3 regions of the Ancylobacter sp. GW821-FHT10E12 genome follow, and region 2 is predicted to be linked to each of the others. Evidence: riboswitches for the same ligand, from Rfam matches in the RefSeq annotation. Region 2 holds a riboswitch; each other region holds the start of a gene.
The links. Region 2 has a riboswitch for thiamine pyrophosphate ahead of AC1RU4_RS12095 (ABC transporter substrate-binding protein). Riboswitches for the same ligand answer to the same signal wherever they lie in the genome.
Positions count from the first base shown of each region.

Region 1: another riboswitch for thiamine pyrophosphate. It lies ahead of thiC (phosphomethylpyrimidine synthase ThiC); the one in region 2 lies ahead of AC1RU4_RS12095 (ABC transporter substrate-binding protein).
Region 3: another riboswitch for thiamine pyrophosphate. It lies ahead of thiD (bifunctional hydroxymethylpyrimidine kinase/phosphomethylpyrimidine kinase); the one in region 2 lies ahead of AC1RU4_RS12095 (ABC transporter substrate-binding protein).

Region 1 covers NZ_JBXASN010000005.1:267,982-275,818, reverse strand. Annotated here, with positions in the region: gene AC1RU4_RS09100 (DUF1254 domain-containing protein) at 1-484, opposite strand, end outside; gene AC1RU4_RS09095 (acid phosphatase) at 593-1,426, opposite strand; gene AC1RU4_RS09090 (outer membrane protein) at 1,468-2,265, opposite strand; gene AC1RU4_RS09085 (helix-turn-helix transcriptional regulator) at 2,504-3,505, shown strand; gene thiC (phosphomethylpyrimidine synthase ThiC) at 3,964-5,760, opposite strand; TPP riboswitch at 5,860-5,991, opposite strand; partial or broken gene AC1RU4_RS09075 (transposase) at 6,145-6,726, shown strand; partial or broken gene AC1RU4_RS09070 (helix-turn-helix domain-containing protein) at 6,644-6,829, opposite strand; gene AC1RU4_RS09065 (efflux RND transporter periplasmic adaptor subunit) at 7,118-7,837, shown strand, end outside.
Region 2 covers NZ_JBXASN010000007.1:274,025-281,861, reverse strand. Annotated here, with positions in the region: gene clcA (H(+)/Cl(-) exchange transporter ClcA) at 1-929, opposite strand, end outside; gene AC1RU4_RS12095 (ABC transporter substrate-binding protein) at 1,088-2,029, opposite strand; TPP riboswitch at 2,112-2,230, opposite strand; gene AC1RU4_RS12090 (winged helix-turn-helix domain-containing protein) at 2,276-3,466, opposite strand; gene AC1RU4_RS12085 (sensor domain-containing protein) at 3,463-4,365, opposite strand; gene AC1RU4_RS12080 (ABC transporter permease) at 4,445-5,203, opposite strand; gene AC1RU4_RS12075 (universal stress protein) at 5,341-6,174, shown strand; gene AC1RU4_RS12070 (hypothetical protein) at 6,638-7,351, shown strand; gene AC1RU4_RS12065 (hypothetical protein) at 7,451-7,738, opposite strand.
Region 3 covers NZ_JBXASN010000001.1:483,358-491,194, forward strand. Annotated here, with positions in the region: gene AC1RU4_RS02325 (universal stress protein) at 1-354, opposite strand, end outside; gene AC1RU4_RS02330 (c-type cytochrome) at 597-1,037, shown strand; gene AC1RU4_RS02335 (cytochrome b/b6 domain-containing protein) at 1,039-1,743, shown strand; gene AC1RU4_RS02340 (DMT family transporter) at 1,807-2,727, shown strand; gene AC1RU4_RS02345 (Lrp/AsnC ligand binding domain-containing protein) at 2,734-2,970, opposite strand; TPP riboswitch at 3,111-3,222, shown strand; gene thiD (bifunctional hydroxymethylpyrimidine kinase/phosphomethylpyrimidine kinase) at 3,278-4,099, shown strand; gene AC1RU4_RS02355 (MFS transporter) at 4,193-5,344, shown strand; gene dgcA (N-acetyl-D-Glu racemase DgcA) at 5,341-6,318, opposite strand; gene AC1RU4_RS02365 (MlaE family ABC transporter permease) at 6,607-7,755, shown strand; gene AC1RU4_RS02370 (ABC transporter ATP-binding protein) at 7,764-7,837, shown strand, end outside.

The DNA of each region.
Region 1 (7,837 bases), on a different contig from region 2:
AGTTCTGCTCCACCTTCAGTGCATCCTGCAGGGCGTGAACCTGCGCGAGGTCGTTGGTGTCGTTGGGATCGACGAGGATACGGACCGCAACGAACACATAGCGGGTGCCGACCTCATCCTTGGTGAGCGTCGTGCGGCCCGGCTCGTAGACCACCATCGGGGTGTAGTGGTCTTCGTTGATGACCTGCATCGAGATGAAGCGCTTGCCGGCATCGGGAAGGGTGATGGTCACCGGGCCGGCGTCGAGGTCGAAGAGCGCCTGGGAATAGAGCGTATCCCGGTTCATCCGGACCACAGGCTGCTTGTCGATCGGCGTCGGCGTCCTGTTATGGACGAATTTGCCGAGGCCACCCGCGTCGACCGTTTTGCTCATATAGAAATCGGTCTCGGCTCGCTTGAAATTGTCGACGTCGACCGGAACCGTCTGTGAGGACGCCGCGCATGGCGCGAGAACCAGGAAACTCAGGCTGTAGACCAACGTCATTCGCATTGAACGGCACCTCATTGGCGTCTTTGATTCATTTGCTTAGCGGGGCAAGGCCGATGGGCCCACTCCCGTGATTCGGCTGATCGCCAGCAGCGCCCGGTCCCTTCAGTGCGCGGACAGTGCGGCAGCCTCCGCGGCGCATTCGGTGACCGAGGGCACCGACTTCGCCTTCGCGACCTCTACTTCCGCTTTTGCGGCTTGGAGATCGGCGAGGAAAGTCGGGTCGGTTTGCAGCCGCGCCACCGTCGCCGCGCCCATGATCCGTCCGGCATCGACGTCGCTCTGCCAATGCGCATTGCAGATCACGCGGCTCTGCCCGAATTCGAGGCCGCGCTTCAGCAGGGCATCCGCGCGCTCGGGATTGATCTGCACGAAGACGAGAGCCCAGCCCCAGCCGGCAGCCGTGTGCCCGGACGGATAGGAGCCGTCCTCGCGCAGGATCGCCTCCTGATCCGCCCGACAGGTCGCTTCGTTGTGAACCACGAAGGGGCGGGTCCGATTGTACTTGTTCTTCACGCCATAGGTGGAGAGGCCGAAATCCGACAGCATCTTCTGCATCATCGCGTAAAGGCGCGGGGTCTGCTCGCTGTCGATGCGAACACCCATCGCGCAGGAGAAATTGTCGGCGGCCTGCGGAAAGGCGAGATCGGCGTCGGTATGGGCGAGCTTCCAGCGCTCGGTGCTTCGCGCGGGAATCGTCGCCTCGCGCGCTTCCTCGTCCCGGGCCAGCGCGGCCGAGTTCGCCTCGGGCGGCGGGCCGAGCAGCACCAGACTGTTCGGCAAGTCAGACGGCTTGAGATAGCCCGGCGCGATCTTGAAATGCGGGTCGGTGACCTTTGGCGGCGCTTGGTCCGCCTGCGCCAAGGCGTGTCCGCAGAGCGCGAGCAGCGCAAGCAGGGAAACATGTGCAGCCCGCAGCGTGGTCCCGGTCATCGACATTCCCATTCCTTTCGCCATGGCCGAACTCATGAAAGCCCCGGTCAGAACCGGTATGTTGCCGCGACGGCGGGCCCGTGCTGCGTCATGTCGTACAAAAAGTCGCCATCGCGATAATCGACATGGAGCGCCCGGTAGCCGGCTTTCAGCGTCAAGTTTTCGCTCCAGGCGTAGTTGACGCTGCCCAAACCCTGCCAGGTCAGGTGCGAGCCGACGCCGAAACCGCCGATATCGCCCGCCACCGTCAAGCTCCACGGACCGTCGAGCTCCACACCGAGCCGGGCGCCGACGATCGGGTCGGCCCACATCTGTGATTCACGATGATCGATGCGAAGATTGGCGAGCCCGGGCAGGATCTCGAGCTTGTTGTTGAGGTTCCAGAACCGGACGCCGCCGCCCACATCGAGCGCAAGGACGGCGTCCTCATGGACGCGATAGAAGACGGAGCCCTGCAGGATCGTGCTCTGCGAGCGCAGCTTCAGCGCGGAAAAGAACGGGCCGGGCAGCGTGCCGCCGGTCGTCAGCTGCGAGAACTGTCCATCGACCAGGAAGCTCCAGCGATCGACGCGCATCTCGGCGGATACCATCAGCGCGCCGTTCAGTTCATTGAGCACGTCGCGGAAGCGCATATTGATATCCGCCGCCGGCAGCGGCGGCAGCGTCGCGCTCCTGCCGTCGATCGCGGTCGCCCAGACATAGCTGGTGACCGAGAAACTGGGAGCAGACGCCAGGACGGGAGCCGGCCGCGCGGCGGGCTCCGGCAGATCGGACGCCCAAGCCGACCCGCACAGGGAAACCGACATCAAGCCGATGGCGAAATCCCGCGCCGTTGCGCCTGGCATTGCTGCGTATCCCCTGCCTGCCCGTCCTATCGGCATGCGCGAGCTTTCCGGCTCGCTGCCGCACGCCATCGCAGCCCGATCGGCCGGCGAATGTCGTTGTCAGCATTTCGTGCATGGCCCGCTTGCCCGTCTTGCCATTTCACGCCAATCACGCGCAGCTATGTTTCGCCGCCGGTCGCGAATCCCCTGAGATTCGGCCTTGTGAAAAGCGTCAACGCGGTGATCGCGGCGAGGTCCGATGGCTGATATTCCTTTGACGCGCGGCCAGTTCCTGTTGCCCTTCGTCAGCATCCTCGACGATATCGGCGCTCCGACGGAGACGCTCTTGGAGCGGTCCCGGCTGCCCTCGTCTCTGGCCGAAAAGAGCGACCTCTACCTGCCGCTCCTGCCGGCGTTGCGCTTCGTCGAGACCGCCCAGCGAACCCAGGGCATCGCGGATTTCGGCTTTCTCGCCGCGCAGCGCCTGCACTTTTCCCACATGCGGGAAAGGACGCGGGCCCTGATCGCGCATTCCCCGACGCTGCTCGTCGCGCTCCGGCACGCCTGCTATTGGGCGTCGCGGGAAGACACCATTCTCAGCATGTGGATGGAACATGACGCCGATCATGTGCGGGTCTGCAGCCGGCTTGCCGGCACGAGCGGGTTGCTGCATCTGAAATACGCGCAATGGATCCAGAATATTTTCCCGATCCACATCGTCCGGCAATTCGCGGGGCCCGACTGGATGCCTGCGGCGATCGCCTTTGAATCGTCTTATGCGCCAAGCCCTGCGACGCGGTCCTGCTGGCCGAATGTGCGGTTTCTGTCGGGCCAGCATGCTGCCTGGATCAGCCTGCCGATCACGCTGCTCGGCCTCCCCAATCGTTCGACCGCCTCATTTGCGCCGCCACGCGACAATGAGGACGGCCCTTCCGCCTACGATATCGTCGATCTGCTCAAGCTGATGCTGCCGGCCTATCTCGACGAGGGAACCACGGCCCTTGCCGATGTTGCCGAGATCGCAGGCGTCAGCACGCGGACGCTTCAACGCAAGCTCGCCCATGTCGGCCTGTCCTATTCGGACATACTCGACACGGTCAGGTATGAGACGGCGGGCCGGCTGCTTCGCGACACCGATTGCAGGATCATCGACGTCGCCTTTTCCGCCGGCTACGCAGATCCGGCGCACTTCAGCCGCGCTTTCCGTCGAATGACGGGTATGACGCCGCGTCAGTTTCGTGAGGAGTCTCGCCTTGGCTAAGCGTGTTTCGCCTCGCGCCACCAACAGCCCAACTAAGTGCTTGAGCCACGATGCGCCGCACCGCGTTCAAAAGGGCGCGCCAACGAGCGTCGTCCCAAGATATGCGGGCGTCCGCTCTTGGGCAATGCGCCAACTTCCGCCTGTGGCGCCACCTGTCTAGGCCGACGTCCTTGTCCTCGACCGTCGTCCGGATCTCCCGTCTTTGGGTGCTGCTGAATCCGCCTGGAACGCAATAGGCAAGTGTCGCATGCGCAAGTCGATCGGCCTTTATCAACGACCAGAGGTCCCCGCGGCGATTGGAGCATTGGTATGGGCACGCACAGATGTAGCGACGAAGGCTGTGTTGGATACCGAGCGTTTGAACTCGCCCAAGATCATGGCAAGTCATCAGGCGTCAACGGTTCAAGGGGACCCGCCGACCTCCGAATAGAAGCCGGTGGGTCTCAGGTGATCGGTCTTCAGGTCACGGTCACATACAGCTGCCCGGCCTCGCGATACCTTTCAGCCATGGCTGCCATGCCCTCCTTCTGCGCTTCCGCGCGGATGTCGTGGGAGATGCGCATCGAGCAGAATCTCGGTCCGCACATCGAGCAAAAATGCGCCACCTTGTGCGCCTCCTTCGGCAGCGTCTCGTCATGGAACGAGCGTGCCGTCTCCGGATCGAGCGAGAGGTTGAACTGGTCCTCCCAACGGAACTCGAAGCGCGCGCGTGACAGCGCGTCGTCGCGCAGCTGTGCCGCTGGGTGGCCCTTGGCGAGATCGGCGGCATGGGCGGCGATCTTGTAGGTGATCACGCCGGTCTTCACGTCGTCGCGGTCCGGCAGGCCGAGATGCTCCTTCGGTGTGACGTAGCAGAGCATCGCCGTGCCAAACCAGCCGATCATCGCCGCGCCGATACCGGAGGTGATATGGTCGTAGCCTGGCGCGATGTCGGTGGTCAGAGGCCCGAGCGTATAGAACGGAGCTTCGCCGCAGACCGCGAGCTGCTTGTCCATGTTGGCCTTGATCTTGTGCATCGGCACGTGGCCGGGACCTTCGATCATCACCTGGCAATCCTTCGCCCACGCGATCTGCGTGAGTTCGCCCAACGTCTCCAGCTCGGCGAACTGCGCCGCATCATTGGCGTCGGCGATCGAGCCGGGCCGCAACCCGTCGCCCAGCGAGAACGACACGTCATAGGCGCGGCAGATGTCGCAGATCTCCTCGAAATGCTCGTAGAGGAAGCTCTCGCGGTGATGGGCGAGGCACCACTTGGCCATGATCGAGCCGCCGCGCGAGACGATGCCGGTCACGCGGTCGACGGTGAGCGGGATATAGGGCAGCCGCACGCCGGCATGGACGGTGAAATAGTCCACGCCCTGCTCGGCCTGTTCGATCAACGTGTCGCGGAACACTTCCCAGGTGAGATCCTCGGCAATGCCGCCGACCTTTTCCAGTGCCTGATAGAGCGGCACGGTGCCGATCGGCACGGGAGAGTTGCGCAGGATCCAGTCGCGGATGTTGTGAATGTTGCGACCGGTGGACAGGTCCATCACCGTGTCGGCGCCCCAGCGGATCGCCCACACCATCTTCTCCACCTCCTCCGCCATGGACGAGGTGACGGCAGAGTTGCCGATATTGGCGTTGATCTTGACGAGGAAGTTGCGGCCGATCGCCATCGGCTCGCTCTCGGGATGGTTGACGTTGGCAGGAATGATCGCCCGACCGCGCGCCACCTCGTCGCGCACGAACTCCGGTGTGACGAAATCCGGAATTGCTGCGCCGAAGTTCTCTCCATCGTGCGCAGCCGCCCTCGCTTGTACGCGACCCAGATTTTCGCGAATGGCGACGAACTCCATCTCCGGCGTGATGATCCCCGCGCGGGCATAGGCAAGCTGGGTGACCGCGCGGCTGCCGCTCGCCCGTAGCGGGCGGTGGCGCACCGGATGCTCGGGCGTCGCCCGCTCGATCGAGACGAAGCCGTTGTCTTCCGGCTTCACATGGCGTCCCTCATAGCTCTCCACGTCGCCCCGTGCGGCGATCCAGTCCGCCCTTAGCCGTGGCAGCCCCTCGTCGATGGCGATGCGCGCGGCTGGGTCCGTGTAAGGCCCCGAGCCGTCATAAACCGTGACGGGCGGCTCACCTGCGCTCGGATGCACGGCGATCTCGCGCATCGGCACGCGGATGTTGGGATGCAGGATGCCGGGCCGGAACACTTTCGTCGAAGCGGGCAGCGGTCCGGTTGTCACGGAAGGGGTGGGTGTTTCGGTCGTCATAGGTCAAGGCTCCTCGCATGATGCATGGAGACCCAGATCTGACGGGAATGATGATGGAGGAATCCCCTCGCTAAAAAAGGGGAAACCGGCCGCGCTCGCCGCGACGCATCCGCACCGTCCCTACGCCAGTATGAACTGGATCAGGTTCAACGGGTCACTGCGCCGCAACAGCCGCGAGGGCCGCACCCAGCAGTATCTCAGCCCCTTGTCGGGACCCCCCTGGTGAATGACCGGGAAGGTGCTCCCTTCACCTCAGCCTGTCAATCGACGCGGCCTTCCCCCGACATGCACCGCGCGCTCGAAAAGCTTTACGTAGCGGGCGATGTCGTGGTCGTCGAACTCTCGTTGAACGGCACTCATAAGGGGCCTTTAGTGCTACCGGCCGGTACAGAATACGAGACAGCCTGCACATTGATCGCGTTGCCCGTGGCGGAGGAGAGCGCGGCCATCACGATGTTCCGGATGATCATTGCCCAGGCTCGAGGCCTGATCCACGAGCGCAACCGGATCGAGGAGATTGCGCAGGTCACTCTGGCCGATCAACGCTCTGACAATTCTGGCCGAAGCTGGCGATCTCCGGCGGTTCGGCCATCATCGCCAGTTCTTGAAGTTCTGCGGTCTCGATCTCGCCGCCTGCCAGTCCGGGACATTCTGCGGTCGGACCAAGCTGTCGAAGGACGGCAATGCGCGTCTGCGCCGTACCTTCTAGATGGCAGCGCAGGTCGCCGCGCGGCAACGCGACAACAGCTTTCGCGACAAGCTCGGCCGCTACGTTGCCGGCCACGTGGATGATGCCGATCGCCGCCGCAAGGCGATACCGCGCTCACCGCCAAGATGGCGCGGGTGGCGCATGCCGTTGTCAAGACGGGGACAGAATACCGGCCGTTCCTGGGGGGTTCTTCGGCCCGGTCGGCACATCAGCCCCCGAGGTTCGCTTCTTCCACTTCGCGACCGTCTTCTGGCTGATGCCGCAGCGCTTCGCCAGCGCCCTCAGGCTCGCTTGACTATGTTGGATCGCTCGACGGACTGCCTCAGTCGTCGTGGCGCTCCCGTGAAGAAGCTGGCCCATAGCGCGGCCCTCGATTCCAGCGTCGAGGTTGCACCATCAAAGCCCGGGATCAAACATCCAGCATGCGATTTCGCGCGGTTCTTGTTTCGACCCGAGAGTGGCGGTGAGCCCTGCGCAGGGTCGGATGGTGTGATAAATATTAACTGACGATTATTGACATTCGTCACTTGTCTCGACATATTGGCGTTGCTGTGGATGGTCCGGCGGAGTGCGAACTCCGCCCCCCGAACTCGCGATCCCGGATCGTCCGCAGCGCTCCATTCAGCCTCCCAGTATGTCGAGGGCGCCATGCGCGGACGGTCACCGCTTTCCAGTTTCCTCACGGCCCTGGCTGTTGCAGGGCTCGCCGCGACGCTTTCGGGCTGCGGCCCGGCGGACAGCTCACAGCACGAGCCTGACAAGGCGAGGCCCGTGCTTGCGCGCCCGGTCGCCTTCGAGCCGCGCGTCGGCGAGCGCAGCCTCGTCGGCGTCATCCAGGCTCGCGTCGAGAGCGACCTTGGCTTCCGCGTCCAGGGCAAGGTGGCGAGGCGCCTCGTCAATGTCGGGGACGTGGTCCATCAGGGTGATGCGCTCGCCACCCTCGACGAGGTCGATCTCGGGCTGCAGGTCGAGCAGGCGGAGGCCGAGCGCGGCGCCGCTGTCGCGGCTCGCGCGCAGGCGGAGGCCGAGTTCCACCGCGCGGAAAGACTGTCCAAGGATGGCTGGACGACGGCGTCCACGCTCGACATCCGGCGCGCCGCCCTCGAAGAAGCGAAGGGGCGCCTCGCCCGCGCCGAGCGCGCATTGGACCTCGCGAAGAATGCGTCGTCCTATGCCGTGCTGCGCGCGGACGCCGAGGGCGTGATCACCGCGACCGCGGTCGAGCCGGGGCAGGTGGTTCAGCCGGGCTTCGCCGCCATTCGCCTCGCCCGCACGGCCGAGAAGGAAGCGGTGGTCGCCATCCCGGAGGCGTCCGTCGAACGCGCGCGCACCGCAAAAGCCGTCGTCACGCTGTGGTCGAACGCGAAC
Region 2 (7,837 bases):
ACGAAGCGCAGCAGCACGATCACGGCGAGCACGCCCAGCGGCCGGGCCTCCTTGGCAAGCTGCACCGCCAGCACTTCGCCGCCCTGCGTCGCCTCGGGCAGCACGAACATCAGCACGCCGACGACGAGGCCGACGGCGAGCGGGAATATATAGAACGACGTCCGCAGTCCGAGACGGCGGACCTGATCGAGCGACCAGACCAGCGTGCGGTTGAATCCGACGCCGACGGCGCCGAGCAGGGCGCCGAGCACGATGAAGGCCGGCAGCGCGCCGAGGGGCATCTGCGACACGTCGAGCAGCATATAGGGTACGCTGCCGGTGAGCTGCTCGGTGACGACGGCGCTGGCGAGGGACGCCAGAACGACGGCGATATAGGTGCGCGAACTATAGGGAAATTGCCGCCGCGTCTCCTCGATCACGAACAGCACCGCCGCCAGCGGCGCGTTGAAGGCCGCGGCAAGGCCCGCCGCGCCGCCGGCCGCCAGCAGGCCGCGCATGTCCTCGGCCTGCAGCTTCGTCAGGTCGGCGGCGGCCTTGGCGATGGAGGCGCCGAGATGGATGGTCGGGCCCTCGCGGCCGAGCACCATGCCGGAGCCGAGCGACAAGAGGCCGCCGACGAATTTCACCGGCAGCACGCGATGCCACCGCACCTCGCGCAGGCCCTCCATCGCTCCCTCGATCTCCGGCACGCCCGACCCGCCGGCCTCGGGAGCGAAGCGGCGCACCAGCCAGAGCGAGACGACGGCCATGATCGCGGCGACCGCACCGCCGGCGGCATGGAGCGCGGTGCCCGACAGGCCGAGCGTATCGCGCAGCAGCGACGGCCAGGCGGCGATCAGCCCATCGACGCCGAGATGGAAGGCGACGCCGGCGAGACCGACCGCCACGCCGACGACAACCGCTACCGCGTGATAACCGCCATTGCCCATGTCGTTTCCCCCGCGCCCGCGCTATCGGCCCTTTGGGACGGGTAGCACCGCAAGGCACGGGCCGGAAGAACGAAATCGGCAAATTCGCAGGTTCGGCAAGGTACTTGCGGCTTTGCAGCAAGGAGGCCGCGCGCCATCGGAACGCGCGGCCTCCCGCCTCAGGGCAGGACGGGCGCGTAGGTCGCGACCGGCTCGACCGTGTCGATGAGCCCGTGCTTCTTCATGAATTCGCCGAAGCGCGCATAGCGCTCGGTGTCGAGCGCCGCCGGGGCATGGGCGAAGCGGCGCAGCGTATCGGCCCATGCGGTGCGGTTGAGTTCGTCGTCGAGCTTCGGATTGGCCTTCACGAACACGCCCCACGCCTCGTCCGGGTGGTTGAGGATGTAGATGGTGGCGTCCTCGACGGCGGCGAGGAAAGGCTTGAGGCGCTTGTCGCCGATCAGGTCCCTGCGGGTGACGTAGACCAGTTCGTCGAACACCGGCACCCCGTGCTCCTCGGGAAAGAAGGCGATGCCTTCCTTGCCTTCGAGCCTGATCTGGGTGAGTTCGAAATTGCGGTAGGCGCCGATCACCGCGTCGACCTTGCCGGCGACCAGCGCCGGGGAGAGCGCGAAATTGACGTTCACCATGGTGACGTCGGTCGGCTTGAGGCCGGCATCGGCGAGCATGGTGCCGAGCAGCGCGTCCTCCAGCCCGGCGACCGAGAAGCCGACCGTCTTGCCCTTGAGATCGGCGATCGACTTGATGGGGCCGTCCTTCAGCGCCACCAGCGCGGTAAGCGGGGTGGAGACCAGGGTGCCGAAGCGCACCAGCGGCAGGCCCTCCTTCACCGAGAGATAGAGGTTCGGCTGGTAGCTGACCGCGACTTCCGCCTGGCCGGCGGCGACGAGGCGCGGCGGCGCCGACGGGTCGGCCGGCGCCACCAGCTCGACATCGAGGCCGTGGGCGGCGAAGAAACCCTTCTCCCTGGCGAGGATCAGCGGCGCGTGGTCTGGATTCACATACCAGTCGAGCAGCACGGTGAGCTTGTCCGCGGCGGCGGCGGGAGCAAGCGAAAGCGCCAGGGCGATCCCGGCGGCGGCGATGGTCTTGATGAACATATGGATCTCCTCCCGTTGTGGAGATCCGGCACATGAGCTTTCGGGGGAAATCCGGCGCGGGCATGCTCCCTGTGTGGAGGCGACCCCGCCGTCGTTCCGTCCCTTCGCCGGCATGACCCGGATCAGGTTCAAAGGGTCTGGCTTGCGCCATCTCAGCCCCTTGGACCCTTGCGGGCCGGCGGGACACCCCTCGGACAGCCGAAGACTAGCAGAGCGGGTATGCCACGGCAATCGGCGCGAAGCCGGCTATGCGCCGCGCCAGCCGTCGAGATAGGCCACCCGTTCGACCCCGGCGAAGCGGGCCATGCGCGCGAGTTCGGCGTCGAGGCGCTCCAGCCGGCCGGAGGAGGCGCGCACCCCCGGCTCCAGCCACAGGCGGCGCACGTCGAGGCTGCCGGCCTTGCGGTCGGCCTTCATGTCGATGCGCCCGATCAGCCGGTCGTCCTCGATCAGCGGGAAGACATAATAGCCATAGACCCGCTTGGGCGCCGGCACGAATACCTCGATGCGGTAGAAGAAGCCGAACAGGCGCTCGGTGCGCGCCCGGTCGCGCAGCAGCGGGTCGAACGGGCTGAGCACCCGCAGCCGCGCCGGCGGGGCGGGCAGGGCGTCGAAGGCCGGGCCGCTGCCGGCGAAGGCGAAGGAGGCACGCGGCTTGCCGTCGGCGGCGATCACCACGACATCGTCCAGCTTCTCGCGATTGGCCAGTACCCAGGCGCGTGCCTCCTCCGGCGAGACGAGGTCCCAGAAGGCGGCGATCTCGCCTTGGGTGGCGAAGCCCAGCCGCTCCAGCGCCGAGGAGCAGGCCCAGTCGACGAAAGCCTCGCGCGAGATTTCGGGCTCGAAATGGCGGACGGGGATGACGCGTTCGGCGAGGTCGTAGATCTTCTGGAAACCCTCGCGGCCGGCAATGGCGAGCCGGCCGGTACGCCAGTGATATTCGAGCGCCGTCTTGGCCGGATGCCAGTTCCACCAGCCGCCGGGCTGGCGCTGCTCGGCCTCGAAATGCCGCGCCATCAGCCGGCCCTCGGCGGTGACGCGGTCGAGCACATGCTCCATCGACTGCTCGAAGCCGTTCTCGTGCCAGGTGCGCCAGCGCTCGGCGAGATTGGCCTGCGCATGCGCGAAGCGGTGCTTCCAGTAGCGATAGAAGGCGCTGGGAATGATGGCGGCGTCGTGCGTCCAGTGCTCGAACAGCTCGCCGTCGCGCTCCAGCAGCGCGGTCAGGTGCTCGCGCCGATAGGTCTGGGCGCGGGCGAACAGGATGTGGTGATGCGCCCGCTCGACCGTGGCGATGCTGTCGACCTGCACGAAGCCGAGTTCGTGGACGAGATCGAGCAGGCCGGACTTGGACAGCGCCCGTCCGGGTTGCCGGGACAGACCCTGCTTCGCCAGGAAGATGCGCCGCGCGTCGTCATTCGAGAGGTGCAGGCTCATGCACCGTCGATCCATCTGAGATCGACCTCGATGGTCCGGCCGGTGGCCTTGGCGGCATACATCAGGGTGTCGGCGTGGCGGAGCAGCGCGTCGGCGTCGATGGCTTCGACGGTGACGGCGACGCCGAGGGCCGCGCCGATATTGAGCTGGTGGCCGTCGACATCGATCGCCGTGCAGATGGTTTCGGCGAGCGCGTGCAGCGCGTCGGCGGTCGGCGCCTCGTCCGGCTGAAAGGTGAAAAGCAGCACGAATTCGTCGCCGCCGATCCGTGCCACGAAGTGCTCGGGATTCACGCGGGTACGCAGTCTCTCGGCCAGATGCCGCAGCATCCGATCGCCGGTCGCGTGGCCATGGCGGTCGTTGATCGACTTGAAGCCGTTGAGGTCGATATAGGCGAGGCTGATGCCTTCGCCGGGCCGGCGCTGCGCCAGCATAGCGTGCAGCTTCCGATCGAAGGCGGCACGGTTCGGCAGCCCGGTGACGACATCGGTATAGGCCGCCTCCAGAATGCCGCGCTCGAACGCCTTGCGTTCGGAATTGTCGATGATGATCTCGATGTCGAGGCGCTGGCCGTTGATGGTGCGGCGTTGCGTCGAGATGAGCGTGGGAATGATGCGCCCGGAAGAGTGCCGCAGATCGACCTCTTCGAGCTCGTACAGGCCGACCGTTTCCAGCTGGTGGATGCGGCGCAGCCGCTGCGGGTCGTCGAGGGGCCTGGCGGTGTCCAGAAACATCGGCTGACCGGCGATCTCCTCCCAGCTGCGGCCGATCATTTTCAGATAGGCCGGATTTGCCACGATGTACCGGGACACATATTCGGCCGTCGAAATGCAAATGGCGACGGGCGAGAGCTCGAACACGTCCACCAGTGCTTCATAGAGAACCTGGCGCGAAATCATGGATCCTCACAGGACCGGCGGAAAGCCTACGTTCTCCCGTGGAGGTTAACACATCATAAGTATACCGCTCGGCCTGGGTTCACTCATGCACAGCAAGCGTCTCGGGCGCCCAGGGCACCAGACGGGCCAGCGCCCGGTCGACCAGCGCGAACAGGATCAGCGCCACCGCGAGCAGGATGGTCAGCGCCGCGAACACCATGTCGGTCTGCATGCGGGCATTGGAGTAGATCATCAGGTAGCCGAGCCCGGCCGAGGCGCCGACCCATTCCCCCACCACCGCGCCGATCGGCGCCACCGCGGTGGCGACGCGCAGCCCCGAGGCGAGCGCCGGCAGCGCCGCGGGCACCCGGATGAAGCGCAGCAAGGCGAGATCGCCGGCGCCGTGCAGCCGGGCGAGATCGATCAGCCCCTGGTCGGCACGGGCGAGCCCGTCGTGAAAGGCGGAGGCGACGGGAAAGAAAATGATCAGGCTCGCCATCACGATCTTGGAGGCGAGGCCGAAGCCGAACCAGATGACCAGCAGCGGCGCGATGGCGAACACCGGCAGGGCCTGCGCCACCAGCAGCACCGGCCGCATGGCGCGGCGGATCGCCGGCGACGTCGCCATGGCAAGGGCGCAGGCTATGCCGAGCGCGGCGCCGCAGGCGAGGCCGAGCAGCATTTCCCCGAGCGTGATCAGCGCGTTGTCGAACAGGATCGCCCGGTTGCTCCACAGCGCGACGCCGATGCGCGAGGGGGCCGGCAGGATATAGGCCGGCACGCCGGCAAGGCGGACGGCGAGCTCCCACGCTCCGAGGAGGAGGGCGCCGACAAGAACGGCACGCGCGAACCCGGCCATCACTATTCTCCGGTGAAGGGCGCGCGAAAGCCGCGTCGCCGGAATGACGTAGGGGAATGGCCGGACTTGACGCCGGTCAATACGACGCCACCTTGTGGGAGGTAAGAATGAACAAACCTGGAGAGCGGAGGAAGGCCATGATCAAGGACATTCTCGTCAGCCTGCGAGTCGGCGAGGGTACCGATGCGACCACCGACTATGCCGTTTCCGCGGCGGCGGCGCTGGATGCGCACCTGACCGCCGTGGCGGTAAGCTACGATATCGACATTCCGCCGGTCTATACCGAGGCGTTTTCCACCGATTTCCTTGAGGCGCAGCGCGCCGAAGGCCAGCGGCTCGCCCGCGTGGCGGTCGATCGTTTCGGCGAGGCGGCCCGCTCCGTCGGCATCAGCGCCGCGGTGCGCAGCATCGACGGCACTCCGGGCGGCGCGGCCGAGCAGATCGGCACCATGGCGCGGCTGTTCGACCTCACCATTGTCGGCCAGTCCGACCCGGACAGGATGGGGGCGGAAGAGGTGATCGCCGAATCGGTGTTGTTCGATTCCGGCCGCTCGGTGTTGCTGGTGCCGCTGAAGCAGGCCAAGCCGTTTTCCGCCCGCCGCATCATGGTGGCCTGGGATGGCGGGCGTGCCTCCGCCCGCGCGGTCTCCGAGGCGCGCTCGCTGGTGGAGAAGGCGGATTTCGTCGAGGTGACGGTCGTCGAGACCGGCAAGGCCAGGCCGGGCCGCCTGCCCGGAGCCGACCTCGCCGAGCATCTGTCGCGCCATGACAAGAATGTCGAACTGCGCCGGCTGGTGCCGGCCAGCGACGAGGGCATCGTCGACGTGCTGTTGAAGGAAGTGGCGGAACGCAACATCGACCTCGTGGTCATGGGCGGCTACGGCCATTCGCGGCTGCGCGAATTCGTGCTGGGCGGCGTCACCCGCGACATGCTGGAGCGCATGACGGTGCCGCTGCTGCTGGCGCACTGAGCGCGGGGCACTCAGGCTTCGGAACAGGGTAAGGCGGCGCTTGCGCCGCCTTTTTCATTGGCTGCCTTCCGGGAACCCTGCCTTGTCGGCGCACTGACGCAGAGTTGCATCGATGATTCCCTAACGTCGGAAAACGGGCGACGCTGCTGTCCATCGCGAGGCTCGTGCCGGGTGGTTTGTCGGGCGGCCTGCCTGACCCAAGAGCGTGCAAGCAGGACGATCGTGTAAATCGAATCGAGTGGGGATGTTCGATTCCGAGGGCAAATGATGTTGCCATCGTAGTGTCTCGGTGCGACGCTGCGTATGGCGGTTTTGTTTTGTATGGCGCCATTTTGTATCGATTTTATCGTTATATCGATCCTAGTTTTCGATTGGCACCGCAAGGTCGGGGGAAAACATGTATATGTTTTGTGGCTCGTCGAGTACGCGTCAGTTCAAGTTCGACGTTCATGGAAATTTTTCGGTGAATGTATTTTCTGCGTCGACCATGAAGGGATTGGTGAACAATAAGTCTGCCGTTGGGCATGGAGTTGTTGTTCGGAATCTGGCGTTGATACCAACTCAGAAAGATTTGCTTCTTCATTTTGGGGAAGTGGATGTAGAATTCAGCTATTATCGCAAATTTTGCGAATCGATGAAGATACACGAGGAGTCGTTCTTCCAGGAAAGGATCGATTCCCTCAATAATTTCATAGGGGAGATTCTCGAGGCCAGCCAGGTGTCGAAGAGCATCAGGAGCATCTGCATTCTGGCGCCTCAACCCTGCCCGCTGCGCGATAGCGCATTCGTTTCGGTTACTTCCCGCCTTGCGAGCTTTCCCCCCGAGAGAATGCAGGAGGCCGCCGACTATATCGATATCAGGCATGCAGCTCGAAACCGCCGCTGCGTCGATTTCAACAATCAGCTGGCGCAGGGGCTATTGAAGAACAGCAAGGTCAAGTTCTTCCGCATCGACGAAGAGATGCTGGATAGCAATTATGAATACAAGCCGGAGTACTTGCCGCGGTTGGATACGGACCATCATGCCGACCCGCGGACAACCTTCGTTTTGTGGCAGGACCAGCTCCAGAACGAGGTCAAGCCCTACCGCCTGCTGGTCCAGCGGCGAGCTCGGAAGCTCGCGGAACAGATGGCTTCCCAGCAGCCGGTCGTGAACGAAAACGCCGTGGCGATGTGATCGCTGCCGGGCCGGGAGCGCATGCGCTGGGCGCAGGCGTCCTCGGGCGAGAGGAAAGCCGCCCTTGTTCGTATCCTGCCGGTCGCGAGCGTTCGCCGCTCAGCGATCCCGTTCCAGGCGCTCGCGGCAGCGATAGCCGACGAAGCACTGCCTCTGGTCGGTCGTCTGGATCCAGGCCGGGACGGTCGTCTGGTCCAGTTCGCAATAGCTCTGGTTGGCCACGTAGCGGTCGTACACATTGGGACCGGTGCCGATGACCACTCCGCCCCGCTGGCGGACGAGCGTGCTGGCGGATGCGCAGGTCATGCTCAGCGAATTCGGCTGTACCTGGGCAAAGGCCGGCGGAGCCAGGAGGATGAAGGGGACGCACAGAAGAGCGGTTCGCATCGTTTCGCCTCGCAACGGCCTGCCACCAATTCTAGCCGCCGTTCGCGCCCTGCCTAATCAATACGACGTGCGTGCCGCGGCATGGTTCGGCGGATTGGA
Region 3 (7,837 bases), on a different contig from region 2:
GCTGTTGCCGGCCGTGGTTTCGCTGACCACCGTCACGTCGGCGAAATTGGCGGCGTCGCGCAGCTCGGACGTCACTTCCCCTTCCACCGCCGTCCAGCTGGCCTCGAGGCCGGCGGCGGCGACCGCGGCGTCGAAGCGGGCGCAGATGGCGGCTTCCTTCTCGCGCGCCTCGTGCTTCAGCTGGTTCACATAGATGGATAGGGCCCGCCCGACTCGCGGCACGCCGGCCGGATAGAGCGTATAGAGCGCGACCAGCCTCGCGCCGGACTGCTTCGCCATCGCGACGGCGCAGGCGAGACGGTCGTCGAAGCCGCTATCGGGAGCGGCATGCAGGAGAACGGTGCGGATGGACATGATTCGGCTCTCTTTTTTGGTCGGGGTTTCCTGAATACCAGCGTGACGCTACGTTACATGCGAATGCCGAAACATTCGGGGAAACACGATCCGCGAAATCCCGGCCGCCGACATCCGGGAACGTGCGGGGAGGGCGATCACGAGCGCGCGATTTTCGCTGTGTTGCGTTGCAGCAGTTTGGAGCCGAACTAATCTGCTGCCGCCGGGCCCGCTGTTCCGCCCGGCTCTCGAGGGAGCCATTCATGATGAGCCGTAAGGCGGTGCTTGCCGTCGCCGCCGCGATTTCTGCCATCGCCGCCACCAGCGTCCTGGCACAGGACCCCGTTGCCGAGCGCGAGAAGCTGATGAAGGAATGGGGCCAGGCGACGCGCCCGGTCGGCGGGATGCTGAAGGGCAGCGAGCCGTTCAACCTCGCCACCGTGCAGGCGAGCCTCGACATCTATGCGAAGAATGCGGCGGTGCTGCCCTCGCTGTTCCCCGCCGGTTCGGGCGGCGGCAAGACCGAGGCGCTGCCGACGGTGTGGAGCCAGAGCGCCGAATTCACCGCGCTGTTCGCCAAGTTCGGCGCCGATGCCGCCGCAGCCAAGGCGGCGATCACCGACGAGGCAAGCTTCAAGGCGAATATCCCCGGCGTGATCAAGACCTGCGGCACCTGCCACCAGACCTTCCGCCAGAAGAGCTGACATGTCACCCAGCGAACAGACCGGGCCGGCGACCGTGCTGGCCTGGGACCTGCCGACGCGGCTGGCGAAATGGACGCTGGCCGCGCTGGTCGGGCTCGCCTTCGCCACAAAATATTACGGCGATGTCGGGCTCGTCTGGCACATGTGGAACGGGCTCGCCATCCTCACCGTGCTGGTGTTCCGCCTCCTGTGGGGGCTGGTCGGCGGCAGCACCGCGCGTTTCGCCGGCTTCCTGCGCGGGCCTAGGGCGGCGCTCGCCTATGCGTGCGGCCTCGTCACCGGCAGGGGACGCAGCTATCTCGGCCATAACCCGCTCGGTGGCTGGATGACCGTCGCGCTGCTGGCGGCGGTGGGAGGGCAGGCGGTCGCCGGCCTGTTCACCACCGACGACATCATGGTCGACGGGCCGATGGTGGCGGCGGCGAGCGGCGAGGCGGTGTCTCTCGGATCGATGCTGCACCAGCGCATCTATCCGATCCTGCTCGGGCTGATCGGACTGCACGTCGTCGCCAACCTCGCCTATTCGCTGTTCGGCGGCGATAACGTGATCCGGGCGATGATCACCGGCCGCAAGCCGCCGCGCGCCTATGCCGACCGGGCGCCGGCGACGCCGGGGTCGGCGCTCATGGCGATCGCCTGCCTCGTGCTGGCGGCGGCCATCGTGTTCGGCGGTATCGCGCTGGCGGGAGGCAACCCGTTTCCCTGAATGCACGGCCGCCCTGCGGAAGATCATCTTGTCGCAGGGCGGGACTCATGCTCCAAGGCGCGCATGAACGCGCTCAAGGGGATCGCGCTGCAGGTCGGCGCGACCTTCGTCTTCACCATCATGGCCGCCATGGTCCGCATCGTGTCGGAACGGATTCCGACGGGTGAGGTGGTGTTCGCGCGCTCGTTCTTCGCGCTGTTCCCGCTGCTGGCCCTGCTCGCCTGGCGCAACGAGATCGGCGCGGCGGTTCGTACCGCCAATCCGATGGGACATGTGCTGCGCGGCATGATCGGCGTGTGCGCGATGAGTCTCTCCTTCACGGCGCTCGCCTATATCCCGCTCGCCGACGCCACCGCCATCGGCTTCACCGCGCCGCTGATCACCGTGGCACTGGCAGCGGTGATGCTCGGCGAGACGGTGCATGCCTATCGCTGGGGAGCGGTGGGCATCGGCCTGATCGGCGTGGTGGTGATGCTGTGGCCGCACATGGGCGGCGGCTTCGAGACCCGCGACAGCGCCATCGGTGCCGCCTGCGCGTTCATCGGTGCCTTCTGCACCGCCGGGGCCATCGTGCAGGTGCGCCGGCTGACCGGCACAGAGACCACGGCGGCGATCGTGTTCTATTTCCAGTCGCTGGCCGCGGTCGCCGGGCTCGCCACCGCCGCCTGGGGGTGGGTGGTGCCGGGCTGGCGCGAGGCGGTGCTGCTGCTTGCCATCGGGCTGTTCGGCGGGGTCGGGCAGATCCTGCTCACCGAGAGCTACCGCTACGCGCCGGCATCCGTGGTGGCGCCGTTCAACTACTCGGCGATGCTGTGGTCGCTGCTGCTCGGCTTCATCCTGTTCGGCGAGATGCCGCCGCTGCTGGTGCTGATGGGCGCATTGATCGTCATCGGCGCCGGACTGTTCGTCATCCTGCGCGAGCGCCAGCTCGGCGTCGAGCGCGAGGAGGCGGCCGCCGGCCCGCCGGCCGGGCCGACCGCTTAGGCGAGATCAGAACGCCTTGAAGGTGATGATGGTGCGGGTGTCCTGGATGCCGGCAATGGCCTGCACCTTCTGGTTCACGAAATGGCCGATATCGGTCTCGGTCGGCACATAGAACTTCACCAGGAGGTCGAAATCGCCGGCCGTCGAATAGATCTCCGACGCGATCTCGGCATCGGCGATGGCGTTCGCCACCTCGTAGGAGCGGCCGAGCTGGCATTTGATCTGCATGAAGAAGGGGACCATGGCGGGATTCCGGGAACCTTGACGCATAGAGCCTGACGTGATGCCGCCACAGGACCAGAAGGCCGGTGCCGGCGCAACCCCCGGCCGGGGTGCGCGGCTTCGCCTTGCACCCGGTCACGTCATCGCTTAACTGCTGGATGACGATCGCGTTGGGGTGTCCTTCCGGCCTTGCCGGCGGGGCTGAGAGGCCGGCGGCCAACCCACGAACCTGATCCGGGTCATGCCGGCGGAGGAAACGGGTCGCGCGCAGCGGGGTCGTGTGCCTCGCCATGGACGCGCCCGGCCTTCCCCGGCCAGGGAGGCGCCGATGAGCGAGCAGACGAGCAGCAGGACGGCCATCGCGGTGACGATCGCCGGCTCCGATTCCGGCGGCGGCGCCGGTATCCAGGCGGACCTCAAGACCTTCTCGGCGCTCGGCGTCTACGGCGCCAGCGTCATCACGGCCCTCACCGCGCAGAATACGCTCGGCGTCACCGGCATCCACGACGTGCCACCGGCCTTCGTCACCACGCAGATGGACGCCGTGTTCTCCGATCTCGCGGTCGATGCGGTGAAGATCGGCATGCTGTCGCGTCCCGAGGTGATCGAGGCGGTGGCGGCCGGGCTCGACCGGCACGAGCTTACCCGCGTGGTGCTGGACCCGGTGATGGTCGCGGCCTCCGGCGACCGGCTGCTGGTGCCGGAAGCCATCGACAGCCTGCGCCGGCAATTGCTGCCGCGTGCGCTGCTGATCACGCCCAACCTGCCGGAGGCGGCCGCGCTGCTCGACGAGGAGCCGGCGGCCGACCTCGATGCGGTGCGCCGGCAGGCGGAGCGGCTGCTCGCGCTCGGTGCCCGCGCGGTGCTCGTCAAGGGTGGGCACGGCGAGGGGCCGGACAGCGTCGACGTGCTGCTCGATGCCGATGGCTTCATGGAGCTGTCGGCGCCGCGCGTCGCCACCCGCAATACCCATGGCACCGGCTGCACGCTGTCCTCCGCCATTGCCGCCGGGCTCGCGCGGGGGCTCGAACTGCGGCCGGCGGTGGAGGCGGCGAAAGCCTATCTCACCCGTGCCATCGGCGCCGCCGACCGGTTGGAGATCGGCCGGGGACACGGTCCCGTGCATCATTTTCACGCCTGGTGGGGCTGATCGGGGCCATCAAGGTCGTTCGCAGGCGACCCGGCCGGTGCTATCGCAGCCTCGGCCGCGCGTTCGAGGCGAATCGGCCGTCGCGGATCGGCCATGCCTGTGATTGCCCAACGCCCTATCGTCGCCCAGCGGCATGCCATCTCTGCCGTCTATGTCGGGCTGTTCTTCGGCATCGGCATCTACCTGCCGTTCTTTCCGATCTGGCTGGCCGGGCGCGGCTATGACACCTCGTGGATCGCGGTGGCGCTCTCGGTGCCGCTGCTGGCGCGGCTGTTCACCCAGCCGCTCGGCGGTCTCGTCGCCGACCGCACCGGGCGGCCGCGGCTGACGCTGGTCCTCTATTCGCTGGTCGCCGCCGCCAGTTTCGTGGCGGTGCTGATGGCGCCGGGGCCGTGGTCGATGCTGGTCGCGCTCGGCGTCGCCTCGGTGTTCTGGCAGCCGACCCTGCCGGTGCTCGACGCCTATACGGTGGCGCGCCGGCGCTCGATCGGGCTCGACTACGGCCGCACGCGGCTCTGGGGCTCGGTGAGTTTCATTGCCGGCAACATTGTCGCCGGGGCCATGCTCGGCGTGCTGCCGGGCGATGGCATCATCTGGCTGATCGTCGCCGGGAGCCTCGCCTGCGCGCTCGCCGCCTCGCGACTGGAGGAGGCGCCGGCGCAGCGCGCGCGGGTGGAGGCGGCGGATGGGCGGGTTCCCGCGGTGCTGCTGGTGGGCATCGGCGCGGCGGCGCTGGTGCAGGGCTCGCACGGGGTGCTTTACGCCTTCTCCTCGCTGCACTGGCAGTCCATGGGACTTTCCGGCGGGATGATCGGCGTGCTGTGGGCGATCGGCGTGATCGCCGAGGTGGCGCTGTTCCATTTCGGCACGCGGCTGACGGTCCGGCTGGGGCCGGCGCGGCTGATCGCGGTGGGTGGGCTCGGCGCGGTGCTGCGCTTCGGCGCGATGGGCCTCGATCCGCCGGCGGCGGCGCTGCCGCTGCTGCAGATGCTGCATGCCTGCACCTTCGCCTGCACCTATCTCGGCTTGGTGGAGCTGGTGGCGCGCCATGCGCCGGCCGGGCGCGGCGCCAGCATGCAGGCGCTCGCGACCTGGGGCGGGACCATCGGCGTCGCGTTGGTGACGCTGATCGCCGGGCCGCTCTGGAGCGCGATCGGCGCCGCAACCTTCTTCCTGCCGGCAGGGCTGGGCGCGGCAGGGGCCGCCCTCGCCCTCGTCGCGCACAGGCTGCGGCCAGCCGGTTAGCCCCAGAGCTCCGGTTCCGGCGGAAGCATCAGGCTGCCCTCGTAGCGCAGCGCCGGCTCGCGGTCGCGCGCCAGCAGCAGCGGGCCGTCGAGATCGACGATGCGGGCGAGCTCGGCGAGCAGCAGGGCCGGTGCCATGGAAAGCGAGGTCGCCACCATGCAGCCGACCATGATGTCCAGCCCGGCGGCGCGCGCCGCGCGCCCCAGAGCCAATGCCTCGGTGAGGCCGCCGGTCTTGTCGAGCTTGATGTTGATGGCGTCGTAGCGGCCGACCAGCCCGGCGAGGCTGTCGCGTCCATGGGCGCTCTCGTCGGCGCAGATCGGCACCGGGCGGGGAATATCGGCCAGGGCCGCGTCGGCGCCGGCCGGCAGCGGCTGCTCGATGAGGGTCACGCCGGCGCGGACACAGGCATCGAACAGTGCCGGCAGATCGTCGGCGCTCCAGCCTTCATTGGCGTCGACGATCAACTCGCTGTCCGGCACCGCGGCGCGGATGGCGGCGAGCCGCTCGGCATCGCCGGGCGCACCGAGCTTGAGCTTGAGCAGGGGACGGGCGGCGGCGCGGGCGGCACTCGCCATCGCTTCCGGCGTGTCGAGGCTGATCGTATAGGCGGTGACGACCGGGCGCGGCGCCGGCAGGCCGGCCAGCTCGAAGGCGCGGCGGCCGGTGCGCTTGGCCTCGAGGTCCCATAGCGCGCAGTCGAGCGCGTTGCGGGCGGCGCCGGGCGGCAGCTTGTGCTGGAGGGCGGCGCGGTCGAGCCCGGCGGCGATTTCGCCGGCGAGGGCTTCCAGTGCCGCGACCGTCGCCTCGACGCTCTCGCCATAGCGCGGATAGGGCACGCATTCGCCGCGCCCGACCAGCGGGCCGTCATGCACTTCCGCCAGTACCACCGCGGCTTCGGTCTTGGCGCCGCGGGCGATGACGAAGCGGCCGGCGATAGGGAATCGTTCGGCGCGAACGAGGAGATGGGGCATGGCGCGACACCGACGGCAGGTTGCGAATCGCCCGGCAGAGTGCATCGGGCCGGGTCCGCCCGCAAATGCGGCGCCGGGGCGTCACAAGGAAAGCACAGTGGGTGGCGGAGCGTGCGTGTATCTTACGATAATACCGTTAAACGCTGTCCCGCGACCATGGTGCCCTCGACAGCGGGACCCTTGCGCGGATAAGAGGTTACGAGGATTCCGGTCCGCTTGCGGCCGGTTCGTCGAGGCCATGCGGCGGGTTCGCCATCGCCTGCCGCGCGTCGAAGAGGGGAGCCGGATTTGGGAGCCGCTGAAGCACCGCTGCTCGCCGTTGCCCGCAACGGGCGCGAGCTGGTGGTTGTCGGCAACGGCCGATGGATCGCCACCCAGAGCGCCGCCCTCGAAGGTGCGGTGGACGCGACGCTGGCCGAAGCCGGTGCGGGTGCGACCGAGACGGCGCGTGTGGATCTTTCCGGCGTGCGCAGCGTCGACACCGTCGGGGCGGTGATGGTCGACCGTCTGGTGCGCGGGCTCGGCGAGGCCGGGGCCAAGGTCGGGCTCGTCGGGCTGGAGCGGCGCTTCCAGCCGCTGCTCGCCGAGATCACCCAGGGCTGTCACCAGGTGCCGCCCTCCCGTCCGCATCTCAACCCCATTGTCGGTGGGCTCAACGTCGTCGGGCGCACGGTGGCGGAGACGGCCGAGGACGGCCTGCTGTTCCTCTCCTTTGTCGGCTCGGTGACGGCGGCGTTCCTGCGCGTGCTGCTGCGGCCGCTGACGTTCCGCTGGACGTCGATGGTGTTCCATCTGGAGCGCACCGGGCTGCGGGCGGTGCCGATCATCTCGCTGATGACCTTTCTCATCGGCTGCATCATCGCCCAGCAGGGCATCTTCCATTTCCGCCGCTTCGGCGCGACCACCTATGTGGTCGACATGGTGGGCATCCTCACCCTGCGCGAGCTTGGCGTGCTGATCGTCTCGATCATGGTCGCGGGCCGCTCGGGCAGCGCCTTCACCGCCGAACTCGGCTCGATGAAGATGCGCGAGGAGGTCGACGCGCTCCGGGTGATGGGTTTCGACCCGAACGAGGTGCTGGTGCTGCCGCGCATCGTGGCGCTGATCATCTCCGTGCCGCTGCTCACCTTCATCGGCTCGATGTGCGCGCTGTTCGGCGGCGGGCTGGTGGCCTGGCTCTATGGCGGCATCTCGCCGGAGATCTTCATCAACCGGCTGCGCGCGGCGATCTCGCTGACCACCTTCGAGGTCGGCATGATCAAGGCGCCGTTCATGGCCGCCATCATCGGGCTGATCGCCTGCATGGAGGGCATGCGGGTCGGCGGCAGCTCCGAATCGCTCGGCGCCCACACCACCGCCTCGGTGGTGAAGGCGATCTTCCTGGTGATCGTGGTGGACGGGCTGTTCGCCATGTTCTTCGCCGCGATCGACATGTAAGGCCGGCGATGCAGCTCGATACCCAGCGCCCCCGCACCGCCGAACCGGATGACGAGGCGATCATCTGCGTGCGCGACCTCGT